One region of the Saccharothrix australiensis genome, then DNA from elsewhere that is predicted to be linked to it. Evidence: riboswitches for the same ligand, from Rfam matches in the RefSeq annotation. Region 1 holds a riboswitch; the other holds the start of a gene.
What was found. Region 1 has a riboswitch for S-adenosylmethionine ahead of C8E97_RS05015 (methionine ABC transporter ATP-binding protein). Riboswitches for the same ligand answer to the same signal wherever they lie in the genome.

Region 2: linked by a shared signal. The riboswitch ahead of C8E97_RS27785 (aminotransferase class V-fold PLP-dependent enzyme) and the one ahead of C8E97_RS05015 (methionine ABC transporter ATP-binding protein) in region 1 are both predicted to bind S-adenosylmethionine.

Annotation. Positions count from the first base shown of each region.
Region 1 is NZ_RBXO01000001.1:1,030,532-1,037,962, forward strand. It holds gene C8E97_RS05005 (resuscitation-promoting factor) at 1-117, shown strand, start outside; gene rsmA (16S rRNA (adenine(1518)-N(6)/adenine(1519)-N(6))-dimethyltransferase RsmA) at 747-1,625, shown strand; SAM riboswitch class I at 1,712-1,804, shown strand; gene C8E97_RS05015 (methionine ABC transporter ATP-binding protein) at 1,999-3,009, shown strand; gene C8E97_RS05020 (methionine ABC transporter permease) at 3,006-3,689, shown strand; gene C8E97_RS05025 (MetQ/NlpA family ABC transporter substrate-binding protein) at 3,729-4,538, shown strand; gene C8E97_RS05030 (DUF4184 family protein) at 4,501-5,268, opposite strand; gene C8E97_RS05035 (4-(cytidine 5'-diphospho)-2-C-methyl-D-erythritol kinase) at 5,486-6,451, shown strand; gene C8E97_RS05040 (ABC-F family ATP-binding cassette domain-containing protein) at 6,472-7,431, shown strand, end outside.
Region 2 is NZ_RBXO01000001.1:6,577,330-6,584,760, reverse strand. It holds gene C8E97_RS34970 (hypothetical protein) at 295-450, shown strand; gene C8E97_RS36620 (hypothetical protein) at 654-776, opposite strand; gene C8E97_RS27810 (RNA polymerase sigma factor) at 778-1,497, opposite strand; gene C8E97_RS27805 (RNA polymerase sigma factor) at 1,494-2,042, opposite strand; gene C8E97_RS27800 (TetR/AcrR family transcriptional regulator) at 2,357-2,908, shown strand; gene C8E97_RS27795 (DUF167 domain-containing protein) at 2,901-3,185, shown strand; gene C8E97_RS27790 (potassium/proton antiporter) at 3,546-5,018, shown strand; SAM riboswitch class IV at 5,185-5,299, shown strand; gene C8E97_RS27785 (aminotransferase class V-fold PLP-dependent enzyme) at 5,338-6,654, shown strand; gene lspA (signal peptidase II) at 6,659-7,363, shown strand; gene C8E97_RS27775 (RluA family pseudouridine synthase) at 7,405-7,431, shown strand, end outside.

The sequences.
Region 1 (7,431 bases):
GCGTACCCGCACCAGGCGACCCGCGAGCAGCAGATCGCCGTGGCGACCAAGCTGCGCGACGCGCGCGGTGGGTACTCGGCGTGGCCGCACTGCCAGAGCAGGCTCGGGCTGTCGTGACATCGGCCGCGACTCCGTCGCGGCGGGCGGGGCTGTGTTGGATTGCCGCTCCTCCGTCGCGGCGGGCGGGGCCGCCTGGAGTCGGCGCCTTCCCTCGTGAATCCGCCAACGCTCCGCCAAGGGGCTCCGCGTTGGCGGATTGACTCGGTCCAGGCGCCGACGCGGCCCCGCCGGGGTTGAAGGAGGGCGTGCGACAGGCTGCGCGGCCCCTGTCCCGGCGGGTGGGGCTGTGTTGGATTGCCGCTCTCCCGTCGCGGCGGGCGGGGCCGCCTGGAGTCGGCGCCTTCCCTCGTGAATCCGCCAACGCTCCGCCAAGGGGCTCCGCGTTGGCGGATTGACTCGGTCCAGGCGCCGACGCGGCCCCGCCGGGGTTGAAGGAGGGCGTGCGACAGGCTGCGCGGCCCCTGTCCCGGCGGGTGGGGCTGTGTTGGATTGCCGCTCTCCCGTCGCGGCGGGCGGGGCCGCCTGGAGTCGGCGCCTTCCCTCGTGAATCCGCCAACGCTCCGCCAAGGGGCTCCGCGTTGGCGGATTGACTCGGTCCAGGCGTCGACGCGGCCCCGCCGGGGTTGAAGGAGGGCGTGCGACAGGCTGCGCGGCCCCTGTCCCGGCGGGTGGGGGAGAATGTGTTGGTGACTGATGGGACTTCGTCCGCGGTGCCGGGGAGTTCGTTGCTCGGCCCCGCGGACGTCCGGCGGCTGGCTGCCGAGGTCGGGGTTCGGCCCACCAAGAAGTTGGGGCAGAACTTCGTCCACGACCCGAACACGGTGCGGAAGATCGTCGCCGCCGCCGACCTGTCGGCCGACGACGTGGTGCTGGAGGTCGGGCCGGGGCTCGGGTCGCTGACGCTCGCCCTGCTGCCCGCCTGTCGCGCCTTGGCGGCCGTCGAGATCGACCCGGTCCTGGCGGCCAGGTTGCCGCGGACCGTCGCCGAGCGCGCGCCGGGGCTCGCGGACCGGCTGACCGTGGTCGAGGCCGACGCGATGCGCGTCACGGCCGACCGGTTCCCGGAGCCGCCCACCGCGCTGGTCGCCAACCTCCCGTACAACGTGGCCGTGCCGGTCGTGCTGCACCTGCTGGCCGAGCTGCCCTCCCTGCGCACCGGCCTGGTGATGGTGCAGTCCGAGGTGGCCGACCGGATGGCCGCGGGTCCCGGCAGCAAGGTCTACGGGGTCCCGAGCGTCAAGCTCGCCTGGTACGCCGACGCCCGCCGCGCCGGACCGGTGTCGCGGTCGGTGTTCTGGCCGGTGCCGAACGTGGACTCCGCGCTGGTCGCGTTCACCCGCCACGACCCTCTGTCCACTGTGGACCAGAAGGTGCTGTTCTCCTTGGTGGACGCGGCTTTCGCGCAGCGCCGGAAGACCTTGCGGGGCGCGCTGTCCGGGTGGGCGGGCTCGGCCGCCGAGGCCGGGCGCCTGTTGTCGCTGGCAGGCGTCGATCCGGGCGCTCGGGGCGAACAACTGGGCGTCCGGGAATTCGTCCGGATAGCCGAGGTTTCCTCGTCGCGATAGCCGATGATCTTTCGGCCATAAGTGTGATTTGGCGAACGATCCGCATACAGGCTTGCGTTCATGCCTCTGCGTCAGGTGTACTCGTGCTGCCATCCCGAGCGGCCGAGAGACCTGGCTCCACGACGCCGCAGCAACCACCTCCCCGTGGAGGCAGGTGCTTCAGCCAGGATCGATGGAGGATCACGTGCCCAGGATGCTGCTCACCCGCCGGCGAGTCGTCGACCACGGACGTCGCACGGTGTCGGGCTGTCGCAGCTGACCCGTCCCGGCGCTTCTCCGAGTTCCTCGCCGTCCTCCGGACACCCTTCTTGAGCTGGCCTCCGGCCGCGCACGCCACGAGCGTGCGCTGCCGCGTGCAGTCGTGGAGCGAAACGTGATCACTGTTGAGAACCTCACCAAGACCTTCCCCGGCAGTACCGGTCAGGTTCGCGCGCTGGACGGCGTGAACCTGGACGTCGCCGCGGGCTCCGTCCTCGGCGTCGTCGGCCCCAGCGGGGCGGGCAAGTCCACGCTGGCCCGGTGCGTGGCCCTCCTGGAGCGGCCCGACAGCGGCGCCATCCGCGTCGACGGCACCGACCTGGTGTCGCTCGGCGGAACCGCGCTCCGCGCCGCCCGCAGGCAGATCGGCGTCGTGCCGCAGGGCGACTCGCTGCTGCGCCAGCGGACCGCCGCGGGCAACGTGGCGCTGCCGCTCGAGTCGGCGGGCGTGCCCGGCCCGCAGCGGCGCACGCGCGTCGCCGAGCTGCTCGACCTCGTCGGCCTGACCGACAAGGCGGGCTCCTACCCCGACCAGCTCTCCGGCGGCCAGCGCCAGCGCATCGCCGTCGCGCGCGCCCTCGCGGCCAGCCCGTCCGTGCTGCTGGCCGACGAGCCGACCTCCGCCCTCGACCCCGACACGACCGGCTCGGTGCTCACCGTGCTCGACCGGGCGCGGGCCGAGCTGGGCGTGACGGTGCTCGTGGTGACCCACGACATGGGCGTGGTCCGGAAGATCTGCGACGACGTGGCCGTCCTGGACGGCGGGCGCGTGGTGGAGCACGGCAAGGTGCTGGACCTGGTCGCCGACGCGTCCTCGCGCACGGCCGCCGCGCTGCTGCCCGCCGTGGACCAGAACCCGGCGGTGGAGGGCGCGTACGACCGGGTGGCGGACGTGGTGCTGGTCGGCTTCGCGGCCGTCGGCGCGCTGCTGCCCGAGGCGACCAACCGGTTCGGCGTGGACCTCAACCTGCTGGGCGGCGGCCTGACGCGGCTCGGCGAGACGCCGGTGGCGCGGTTCCGCGTCGGCCTGACCGGCGAGCGTTCCGATTCGGCCCTGGAATGGATTGCGGAGGCGGGTGGGGCGGTGCGCCGGACCCTGGCCGGTCCGCAGGGAGTAGCTGCGTGAAATCTGCGACACCCTGGCCCACCGTGTTCGACTACCTCGTCACGGCTACCGGCGAGACGTTGTACATGGTGGGCGTCTCCACCCTGATCGCCACCGTGCTCGGTGTGCCCGTCGGCGTCTGGCTCCAGCTCACCGCTCCCGGTGGGCTGAGGCCGAGGCCGCTGCTGCACAAGCTGCTCGGGTTCGTGGTCGACCTCGGCCGCGCGATGCCGTTCCTCGTGCTGCTGGTGCTGCTGACCTCGCTGACGCGGCTGGTGATCGGGCAGTCCATCGGACCGACGGCGGCGATCGTGCCGCTGTCGGTGGGCGCCATCCCGTTCGTCGGCAGGCTCGTCCAGAACGTCCTGTCGGAAGTGCACGTGGCGGTGGTCGAGGCCGCCGTCACCACCGGGGCCACCACGACCCGCATCGTCCGCAGCGTCCTCCTGCGCGAGTCGCTGCCCGCGCTGGTCAACGCGATCGGCGTGACCGCGATCGCCCTGCTCGGCTACTCGGCGATGGCCGGCGTGCTCGGCGGCGGCGGCCTCGGCGACCTCGCCGTGCGGCTGGGCTACCAGCGCTTCGACGACCGGGTCCTCTGGTCGACCGTGGCGGTGCTCGCCGTCATCGCGACCCTGATTCAGTTCCTGTTCAACCGCGTCGCGCGCGGCGTCGACCGCCGCCGGCACGCCTCCGTCTGACCTCCGCCCTCCCGTTCGACCTTGATTGAGGAAATCCCCATGCGTATTCGTGCTGCCCTCGTCGCCGTGCTGCTGACCGCGGTCGGCTGCGGAAGCGGCCAGACCGGTGGCGCCGCGTCCGACCCCGACGCGGCGCTCAAGGTGGGCGTCAGCCCCGTCCCGCACGCCCAGGTGCTCAAGTACGTGGCCGACAACCTGGCCAAGGACAAGGGCCTGAAGATCGAGGTCGTGGAGTTCACCGACTACGTCCAGCCGAACACCGCGCTGGTGGACGGCTCGCTGGACGCCAACTACTTCCAGACCGTGCCGTACCTGGAGACGTTCAAGTCGGAGAGCGGCGCGACGCTGGAGTGGGTCGGCCCGGTGCACCTGGAGCCGCTCGGCGTGTACTCCAGGAAGCACAAGAACCTGGCCGACCTGCCCGAGGGCGCCAAGGTCGCGGTCGCCAACGACGCCACCAACGAGGCCCGCGGCCTGCGCCTGCTCCAGGAGAACGGCCTGATCAAGGTCAAGGAGGGCGCGGAGAAGACCGCGACCGTCCGGGACATCGCGGAGAACCCGAAGAAGCTCCAGTTCGTGGAGCTGGAAGCGGCGCAGCTGCCCCGCTCGCTGGACGACACCGACGTGTCCGTGGTGAACGGCAACTACGCCATCGACGCGGGCCTGAAGCCGGCCGACGACGCCCTGGTGCTGGAGAAGACCGAGGGCAACCCGAACGCCAACGGCCTCGTGACGCGGGCCGAGCTGAAGGACGACAAGCGGATCAAGGACCTGCTCGCGCTGCTGCAGTCGCAGCAGGTGAAGGACTACATCAAGAACACCTTCGCGGGCTCCGTGCTGGCGGTGTGACCCGCGTGGCGTGCCCTCCGCGCCGGCGGAGGGCACGCCACAGCCCGTACAGCGCCAGTGCCGCCAGCGCGCCGCTCACCACCGTGATCGACGCGCTGACCAGCACGTCCGCCGGTCCCCGGCCGGTCGTCGTGACGGCCGCGAACACCGCCGTGAACACCGCCACCAGCGCCACCACCGGCGCGGGCCGGTCCGGCGGCGCGAACCGGGCGGGCACGGGGCGGCGCGGCATCGCGGCCAGCCTGCGCAGGCCCCACACCACGACGACCAGCCCGCCCAGCGCGGTGCTCGCCCACTGGCCCAGCGCGTACAGGGGCACGCCCCCGACCCGCGCGGCCAGTTCGGGCACCAGCAGCACCGCCCAGCCCCGCTCGTGCGTGAACCCGTCCCACCCGAGGTGCGTCGCGCTGCCGACCAGCGCCGAGACCACCGCCGCGACGCCGAACCGCGGCGCGGGCAGCCACGCCACGCGCGACCGCAGGCCCGCCGGCGCGAGCGCCAGCGCCGGTTCGAGCAGCAGCAGCCGGTACACCAGCAGCGCGACCAGCGCGATCGGCACGTCCACCAGGACCATGCCCCACCAGGTGTGCGTGTACTCGCCGCCGCCGGGGTAGAGGAGCACGAAGTACGGCAGGTCGGGCGCGACGGCACCCGCCACCAGCGCGGACGGCACCAGCGGGCGGACGGCCAGCGGGATCGCGGCCGCGATGTGCGAGACGGTGAACGGCACACCGGATTGGATCACCCGGCACGCGCCGGTCCGGGGCCGGCCCGCTCGGCACACCCGTCGCGGGACGGCCCGGTGGACACGTCGCGCGACACCCGTGCACGTGGAGTGACGACCCGCCGCCGCGCGTACGCCGCGGACCGCCACCGCTCGGGCGTTTTCCCGCAGGTCGGACGCCGGCGGGAGCGAACACCCGCCGAACGCCCGTAGGCTTCATGGCGTGCTCGCCGTAGTCCCACCCCCGGTCACCGTCCGCGTCCCGGCCAAGGTCAACCTGCACCTGGCGGTCGGTGAGCCGCGCGCGGACGGCTACCACGACCTGGTGACGATCTTCCAGGCGCTGTCCCTCACCGACGAGGTGACGGTCGCCGTCGCCGACGACCCCGGCGTGGAGGTGCACGGCGAGGGTGCGGACTCCGTGCCCACCGGGCCGTCCAACCTGGCGTGGCGGGCGGTGCAGGCGCTGGCCGCGCACGTCGGCCGCGACCCCGGCGACCCCAAGGTCCGCGTGGTGATCCGCAAGAGCATCCCGGTCGCGGGCGGCATGGCGGGCGGCAGCGCCGACGCCGCCGCCACGCTGGTCGGGCTGGCCGCGCTGTGGCGGCTGGAGGTCGGGCGCGACGAGCTGGCCGTGCTGGCCGCGAAGATCGGGGCCGACGTGCCGTTCGCCCTGTACGGTGGCACCGCCCTGGGCACCGACCGGGGCGACCAGATCGTCCCGGTGCTCGCGCGGCACACGTTCCACTGGGTCCTGGCGTTCGACCGGCGCGGCCTGTCCACGCCCGAGGTGTTCGGCGAGCTGGACCGGCTGCGCGCCGACGGCGACCCGCCCAGGGTCGGCGCGGCGGAGGCCGTGCTGGAGGGGCTGTCGTCGGGCGACCCCCGGCAGCTCGCCCTGCTGCTCGGCAACGACCTCCAGGCCGCCGCCGTGTCGCTGCGCCCCAACCTGCGGCGCACGCTGCGGGCGGGCGTCAACGCGGGCGCGCTCGCGGGCATGGTGTCCGGTTCGGGGCCCACCTGCGCGTTCCTGTGCACGGACGGCGACTCGGCGGTCCGGGTGGCGGCCGAGCTGGCGGGCGCGGGCGTGTGCCGGACGGTCCGGGTCGCGCAGGGGCCGGTGCACGGTGCGCGGGTGATCGGCACCGAGGAAGCCCCTCGGCCGACGCCGCCCGAGGTCCACGCTTAATTCTCGACGAAGGTGTGTTGATGGCCAACTTGGTCAACTTGGAGTCCGTCTCCAAGTCGTTCGGTGTGCGTCCGCTGCTCGACGGGGTGTCCCTCGGGGTCGGCGAGGGCGACCGGATCGGTGTCGTCGGGCTCAACGGCGGCGGCAAGACGACGCTGCTGGAGGTGCTGGCCGGCCTCGCCGAGCCGGACGAGGGCCGCGTCAGCCAGAACCGCGGGCTGCGGATGGCGGTGGTCACGCAGCGGACGGAACTGCCCGAGGGCTCGACGGTGCGCAACGCCGTGATCGACCCGCTCGGCTTCGACGCCGAGCACGAGTGGGCGTCCGACGCGCGCGTCCGCTCGATCCTCGACGGCCTGGGCATCACCGGTTTCGGGCTCGACTCGCCGGTCGGCACGATGTCGGGCGGCGAGCGCCGCCGCGTGGCGCTGGCCGCCGCCCTGGTGCGCGACCTGGACCTGGTGGTGCTGGACGAGCCCACCAACCACCTGGACGTGGAAGGCGTGCGCTGGCTCGCCGAGCACCTGCTGGCCCGCAAGACGGCACTCGTCGTGGTGACACACGACCGGTGGTTCCTGGACACGGTCTGCTCCCGCACGTGGGAGGTCGTGAACGGCCGCGTCGAGCAGTACGAGGGCGGCTACGCGGACTGGATCTTCGCGCGCGCCGAGCGCGCCCGCCTGGCCGACGCGATCGAGGAGAAGCGCCGCAACCTGGCCCGCAAGGAACTGGCCTGGCTGCGGCGCGGCGCGCCGGCCCGCACGTCCAAGCCGCGCTACCGCATCGAGGCGGCGGAGGCCCTGATCTCCGACGTGCCCGCGCCGCGCGACAGCGTCGAGCTGCTGGCGTTCGCCAAACGACGCCTGGGTCGCACGGTCGTGGAACTGGAAGACGTGACCCTCACCGTCGGTGACCGGACGTTGGTGCGCGACCTGACGTGGCGCATCGGTCCCGGCGACCGGGTCGGCATCGTCGGCGTC
Region 2 (7,431 bases), 5.5 Mb from region 1:
CTGGATGCTACGTTCACCTCATCGGTGGAAGTTTCGTCGGCAGGTCGGTGTTGTGCCGGCGCAACACCGGTACCGTTGACCTGGAGAAATCGCCCCTGAATGGACTCGGCGCGCGTTTCTTGTCGCGCCGCGGCCCGTCGCGAGTGGCTCGATGAGTCGTTATCACCCGATAGAGTCCGCCACGTGGCGTCGTTTTTCGACGTCGCGCCGACGGTTCCCGCGGTCGGTTTCCCGACGCCGTACGGGCCGGGAATGCCGACGCCCCCCGCGGTGAACGGTCGGTGGAGGGAACCGATGGAGGAAGGCGAGCGCGCCGAGGGTGACGATCGGCGTGACCAGGGGCGACGTCCCGAGCGGAGCCGGTGCTCCGGCCGGGTCGTCGCGATCCTCGCCCTGCTGGTGCAGGTCGTCGCCCTGGCCGGCGGAATAGTGGACCTGGTGGTCCGGTGACGCGGGCGCGGCGGCGTGCCACGGGAGTGGACGGCGCCGCGCCCGTCGACCGAACGGGCGCGCCGCCGCGTTATTCCGGAAATCCAACCAATGATTGTCGGGTCGGGTCGTGGTGACCAGGTATTCCTGGTTTCGGGAAGGGCGATCAGGTCACCCGTTGATCACCCTGGTGGGGCATGGCCGGACCGCCGTGCCGCGCCCCGTCACGCCACGTCGAACCGGCGGGCGATCAGCAGCAGCAGGTGGACCCTCTCCGCCAGGTGCGGCGGAGGCGGGTCAAGGGTGTGGACCAGGTCGGTCAGCCACCCCATCAGGTCGTCGGGCACGTCAGACACCTCCCTCCCGCTCCAACCGGGTGCGCAGGGCGGACAGGCAGCGGCCCCTCGTCGGGCCGATGCTGCCCCGCGGCATGGACAGGGCTTCCGCCACCGCCCGGTACTCGGCCCGTCCGGCGAGCACGGTGAGCCGCAGCAGCTCCTGGCAGCGGCGCGGCAGCGCCGCGAATGCCCGCCACAGGCGGCGGTCGCGGTCGTCGCGGACGGCTTCCGTCTCCGGCAGCCAGCGCGTGTCCGGCACGTCGAGCGCCGAGTCCGTCGAGAGCGCGGCGCGCCCGTTGGCCTCCCGCCACGCCCGCTGCGCCTCCCGCCGGGTGGTGACGATCAACCACCCGGCCAGGGCGCGCGGCTCGGCGATCCGGTCCAGGTGGCGGAGCAGGCTCAGCCACACGGTCTGCACGACGTCCTCCGCCGTGGCCTGGTCCAGCCCGTTGCCCCGCGCCACGTGCCAGACCAGCGGCGTCAGCTCGGTCACCAACCGGTCCAGCGCGGTCCGGTCGCCGTCGCGCGCGGCGGTGAGCAGCGCGGCGTGCCGTTCCGGGCCGGACGGTTCCGGGGACGCCTGCGCGATGATCGCGGCCACGCCGAGGTCGTCGGAGCCGGGGTCGTCGGGGATGGCCTCGGCCAGCTCGGTGCGCAGCTCGGCCAGCCTGGGTTCGAGGTCAGACCGCACGCCCAGGTCCCCGCGCGGATCGAGGTTGTTGTCGGTCATGGCGTCTCCTTCCCGCGCCGCGGACCACGGGCCCGGCGTTCGGGGTTGCCGACGACCGCGCTGACCCTGGCCCGCGCCTCGGACACGTACCGGCGCACGGACTCGCGCCTGCATCCCAGCACGTCGGCGATCTCGTGGTCGTCGAAGTCCCAGAACCGCAGCGCCAGGGCCGTGCGGAGCTGGTCGGGCAGCCGGGCGATGGCGGCGAGCGTGGTGGTCAACTCGTGCCACTCCTCGGCCTCGCGGTGCCGCTGCACCAGGACGCGGGACCGCGCGATGACCTCGTCGGTGACCTCGCTGGGCCGCTCCAGCCGCCGGGCCTGGTCGACCAGCAGGTTGCGGATGGCCTTGACCAGCCACGCGCGGCGGGCGTGCGGGCTGATCGAGGGCCAGTCGCGCCAGGCCCGGACGAACGCCTCCTGCACCGCGGACTCGTGGTCCAGGTGCGGTGACATCACGGCGGCGAACCGGAACAGGCGGGTGCGCTCGCGGTGGTAGAAGTCGCTGAAGGTGGCCGCGTGGTCATCGGAGTCTTCCGGTGTCACGAACCCTCCCTCTGGTCAGCGCCCGGCAACCGGAAGACGGGTGCCGCGGGGAGTTGTGGATGCCGGGTGTCGCGGGAGCCGGTCGGCGGGGGCCGGCGGGGCCGGTGCGCGGGAGGGGTCGGGTGGCGCGGTGTGGTCCGGGGGACCGGGGTCGGGCAGGGTGTGGACGGGGTGCGTGCCCGGCTGGGCGGGTGTGCGGGTGTGCGGCGGGGTGCTCGACCAGAGCCTCGGGCAGGCGCCGCACCGCGCGTGGCGCAATCGGGGCGTACCACCCGATCGTGTGACGGCCCTCACCATACGGTAGCGTATGGGCAGTGAAGAGGCGCCTGACCAAAGACGACTGGACCGCGGTGGCGCTGCTGGCGCTGGCCGAGCACGGCGTGGCGGGGGTGGCGGTCGAACCGCTGGCCGCCCGGCTCGGCGCGACGAAGGGCAGCGCCTACTGGCACTTCCCGAACCGCGAGGCGCTGCTCACCGCCACCCTCGAACGGTGGGAGCGCGAGCACACCGAGGCGGTCATCGAGCGGGTGGCGGCCGAGGCCGCCCCGCTCGACCGGCTCCGGCGGCTGTTCCGCACGGTCCTGGAGGACGGCCGCGACAGCGCGGTCGAACTGGCCCTGCTCGCCGCCAAGGACGACCCGGCGGTCGTGCCCGTGCTGCGCCGCGTGACCGACCGGCGCGTCGACTACCTGGAGGGGCTGTTCCGCGACATCGGCTTCCCCGCGCCGACCGCCCGGCACCGGGCCGTCCTCGCGTACTCGGTCTACCTCGGGCACGCGCGGCTGCTGACCGCCGCGCCCCACGTCGTCACCGCCCACCGGGCCCTGCTGGACGACACGCTGGCGGCGGTGACCAGCCGTGGCTGACGCCTTCCGCCTGGGCGTCCGGGTGAAGCCGGGCGCGAAGCGCACCGCCGTCGGCGGGCGCTGGGACGCGACGGCGCTGGTCGTCGCGGTCGCCGCGCCCGCCGTGGAGGGCAAGGCGAACGAGGCGGTGCGCAGGGCGCTGGCCGAGGCGTTCGGCGTGCGCCGGCAGGACGTCCGCGTCGTGCGGGGCGAACGCGGCCGGGACAAGGTCGTGGAGATCGAGCCCGCGCCGCCCGACGCGCCCGAGCGGTTGGCGCGCCTGCTCGGTCCGGGCTGAGGCCGGCGCGGGCGGGCCGGGGCCTGTGCGGTCTGGCCGGGGCCGGCGCGGGCGGGCTCCCGCCGGTCTGGCCGGGCGGGCGCGGGCGGGTGCCGCCGGTCTCGCCGAAGTCGGCGCGGGCGGGTCCGCCGAACTTGACCAGTCCTTTGTGGACATGCCGGGCCGGGTGTCTTGAATCGATTGCCCTGCAAGGCTTTCCGGCGAGCCGGACGGGTCGGGCGGCACCCCGGCCGACCGGCTCCTGGGAGCGGTGCCGGCGTCCGGTTAGCGACGTCGCGACCGCGCCGGATTAGTCCAAACCGGCTTCACCGGGGAGAATGACACCCACAGCGTGAACAACCAGGAGGTCGAGTGGGTGGTGTGACGGCCTTCCTCGGCATCGGCGCCGCGGTCCTGCTGCTCTCGGTCATCGCGGTGCGGGTGTCGATCCGGCTCGGTCTGCCCTCGCTCCTGCTGTACCTGGGCATCGGCGTCCTGCTCGGGGAAGCGGTGCTGGGCATCCAGTTCGAGGACGCCGACCTGACCCGCTCGCTGGGCACGGTCGCGCTCGTGCTGATCCTCACCGAAGGCGGCCTGACCACGCGGTGGTCGGCGGTGAAACCCGCGCTGGGCCTCGGCATCGCACTGTCCACAGTGTCCGTGGCGGTCAGCATCGGCGTGACCGGGCTGGCGCTGCACCACCTGCTGGGCCTGGACTGGCGCACCGCACTGCTGTGGGGCGCGGTGCTGTCGTCCACGGACGCGGCGGCGGTGTTCAGCGTGCTGCGCGGCGTCGGGGTCGGCAAGCGGCTGATCGGCGCGCTGGAACTGGAGTCCGGCATCAACGACGCGCCCGTGTACATCGCGGTCGTGCTGCTCGCCTCGTCCGACGCGATCACCTGGACCACGCCGCTGCTGCTGGTCTACGAACTCCTCGCGGGCGCGGCGATCGGCGTCGGGCTGGGCTGGCTCGGCGGTGTCGCGCTGCGGCGGGCCGCGCTGCCCTCCACCGGCCTGTACCCGCTGGCGACGGTCGCGGTGTGCCTGCTCGCGTACACGGCGGGCGACCTGGCGCACGCGTCCGGCTTCCTCGCCGTCTACACCGCCGCGCTGGTCCTGGGCAACGCCCGGCTGCCGCACCGGTCGGACACGCTGTCGTTCGCCGAGGGGCTCGGCTGGATCGCGCAGATCGGCCTGTTCGTCCTGCTCGGCCTGTACGCCTCGCCCGAGCGGCTGCCGGAGGCGCTGGTGCCCGCGCTCGTGGCGGGCGCGGTGCTGGTGCTGCTCGCCCGGCCGGTGTCGGTGCTGGTCGCGGCGCTGCCCTTCCGGGTGCCCTGGCGGGAGCAGGCGTTCATCTCGTGGTCCGGGCTGCGCGGCGCGGTGCCGATCGTGTTCGCGCTGATCCCGCTCATCCAGGGCGTGCCCGACGCGGGCCGGCTGGTCGACGTGGTGTTCGTGCTGGTCATCGTGCTCACGATCGTGCAGGGGACGTCGCTGCCGTGGCTGGCGCGCTGGCTCGGGCTGGTGCGCTCCGGCGAGGCGCGGGAGATCGAGGTCGACTCGTCCGCGCTGGACGAGCTGGGCGCGGAGCTGTTGCAGGTGCGCATCCAGCGCGGGTCCAAGCTGCACGGCGTGTACCTGTCGGAGCTGCGGCTGCCGCCGGGCGCGACGGTCAGCCTCGTGGTGCGCGAGGACCAGGGCTTCACGCCGCAGGCCACCACCCGGCTCCAGGAGCACGACCAGCTCCTCGTCGTGTGCACCGAGCACGCCCGCACCGCCACCGAGCGGCGCATCCGGGCGGTCGACCGGGCGGGCCGGTTCGCGCGGTGGAAGGGCGACGCGGGACTGCCGTGACCGGCGCGGTCGGCGGGCGACGCCGGCCCGGCGCGGTCGTCCTCGCGCGGCGGCGGGACCGCCGCGACCGGGTCGGCGCGCCGGCGCGGCACCCGTGATCAGCGTGCTCCCAGGATGTGAACCCGGCTCGACTCGGCGGGCCGGTGTCGGCTAACTTCGGCGTCGAGGTCATGAGTGCCAGCGCGAAGCTCGGGCTAGCTGGCCGGCAACCCTCCTACCGCGGTGGGGTGCCCCCGATGAGGACCTGGCTCGGCGCGCAGGGCGTCGGGCAAGCGCGGGCCTTCCCCAGCGGAGTCCGCCGGACCCGTCGGAGGTTGACATGACCGTCGCAGTTCCCGGATCGATCGCCGCCCTGCCCCGCGTCGTGGGCGCCGCGCTGCGCGTGCCGCTGGTCACCGGCGAACGCGTCGAGTACGCCAACCTCGACCACGCCGCCAGCGCGCCCTGCCTGGAGCAGGTGCGCGACGCCGTCGACGAGCTGCTGCCCTGGTACGCCAGCGTCCACCGGGGAGCGGGGTTCGCCTCGCGGGTGTCCACCCGCGTCTACGAGCAGGCCCGTGACGCGGTGCGCCGGTTCCTCGGCGCGCGACCGGGCGACACCGTGGTGTTCACGCGCAACACGACCGACTCGCTGAACCTGCTGGCCCGCTCGCTGCCCCGGCACACGGCCGTGCTGCTGTTCGACACCGAGCACCACGCCGCGCTGCTGCCGTGGCGCGGGCCGCACGTCCGGCGGCTGCGCACGCCCGCCTCGCCGTCCGCCGCGGTCGCCGAGCTGGACCGGGCGCTGGCCGCCGCGCCCGAGGGGCCGCGCCTGGTCGTGGTGACCGGCGCGTCGAACGTGACCGGCGAGGTGTGGCCGGTGGCCGAACTCGCGGCGGTGGCCCGCCGGCACGGCGCCAGGGTCGCGCTCGACGCCGCCCAGCTCGCACCCCACCGGCCCGTCGACCTCAAGGCGCTCGACGTCGACTACGCCGTGCTGTCCGGGCACAAGGTGTACGCGCCGTTCGGCGCGGGCGTGCTGGTCGGGCGGGCGGACTGGCTCCAGGCGGCCGAGCCGTACCTGGTCGGCGGCGGCGCGACCGCGCGCGTCACCGACCGCGGCGACCGGCTCGGCGTGGCGTGGTCGGCGGTGCCCGAGCGGCACGAGGCCGGTTCGCCGAACGTGGTCGGCGTGCACGCCCTCGCCGAGGCGTGCGACCTGCTCGGCCGCAACTGGGCGCAGACCGTCGCGCACGAGCGGGAGCTGCTGGCCAGGCTCCGCGCCGGGCTGGCGACCGTGCCCGGCCTGCGCGAGCTGTCGCTGTTCGGCCCGGAGCACGACCGGGTGGGCGTGGTGAGCTTCGTCGTCGCCGGGCAGGACGCCGGGTACCTCGCCGCCGCGCTGTCCGCCGAGCACGGCGTCGGCGTCCGCGACGGCGCGTTCTGCGCGCACGTGGCCGTGCACCGGCTGACCGACGGCGACCGGGCGCTGCGGGCGTCGCTGGGGCTGGGCACGACGGTCGAGCACGTGGACCGGCTCGTGGCCGCGCTGCGGTCGCTGGTGCTCGACGGCGCGCGGTGGGACTACGAGGTCGTCGAGGGCCGCTGGGTGCCGGTGGACGACCGCCGGGCGCTCCCGCCGTTCCTGCGCTGAGGCGATGCTGGACAATGGGCCGGTGAGCACTGAGTCCAACAGCGAACCGGGCACCGGGCCGGACGGCGCGGCGGCGACCGGGGCACGGCCGCTGCCCAAGCGGCGGGTGGCGCTGCTGGCGGCGATCGCGCCCGTGGTGCTGGCGCTGGACGTCGTCACCAAGGTGATCGCCGTGCGGACGCTGGAGGGCCAGGAGCCCGTCGAGCTGTTCGGCGGCTTGGTCTACCTCTCGTTCCTGCGCAACTCCGGCGCCGCGTTCGGCCTGGCCGAGGGGTTCACGCTGATCCTCGCGCTGGTGGCGTTCGGCGTCGTCGGGTTCATCCTGTGGATCGCCCGCAAGCTCCGGTCCGTCGGCTGGGCCGTCGGGCTCGGCCTCGTGCTGGGCGGCGCGCTGGGTAACCTGGCGGACCGGGTGTTCCGCGGTCCCGGACCGCTGCGCGGCCACGTGGTGGACTTCATCTCCGTGATCGAGCCCTACGGCGCGTTCTTCCCGGTGTTCAACGTCGCCGACTCGGGCATCTGCGTCGGCGGCGCGGTGATCGTGCTGATGGCGCTGCTCCAGCGCGACTACGACGGCACGCGGCCGGCGAAGGCCGGCGCGTCCGGCACCCCGGCGTCCGGTTCTTCGGGACAGGGTTCCCCGGCGTCCGGTTCTCCGGCGTCCGGTTCTCCGGGGTCGGGTCCCTCCGGGTCGGGGGCGGGCGCGTGAGCGGCTACCGGACGCTGCCCGTGCCCGACGGGCTGGACGGGATGCGCGTGGACGCCGGGCTGGCCAAG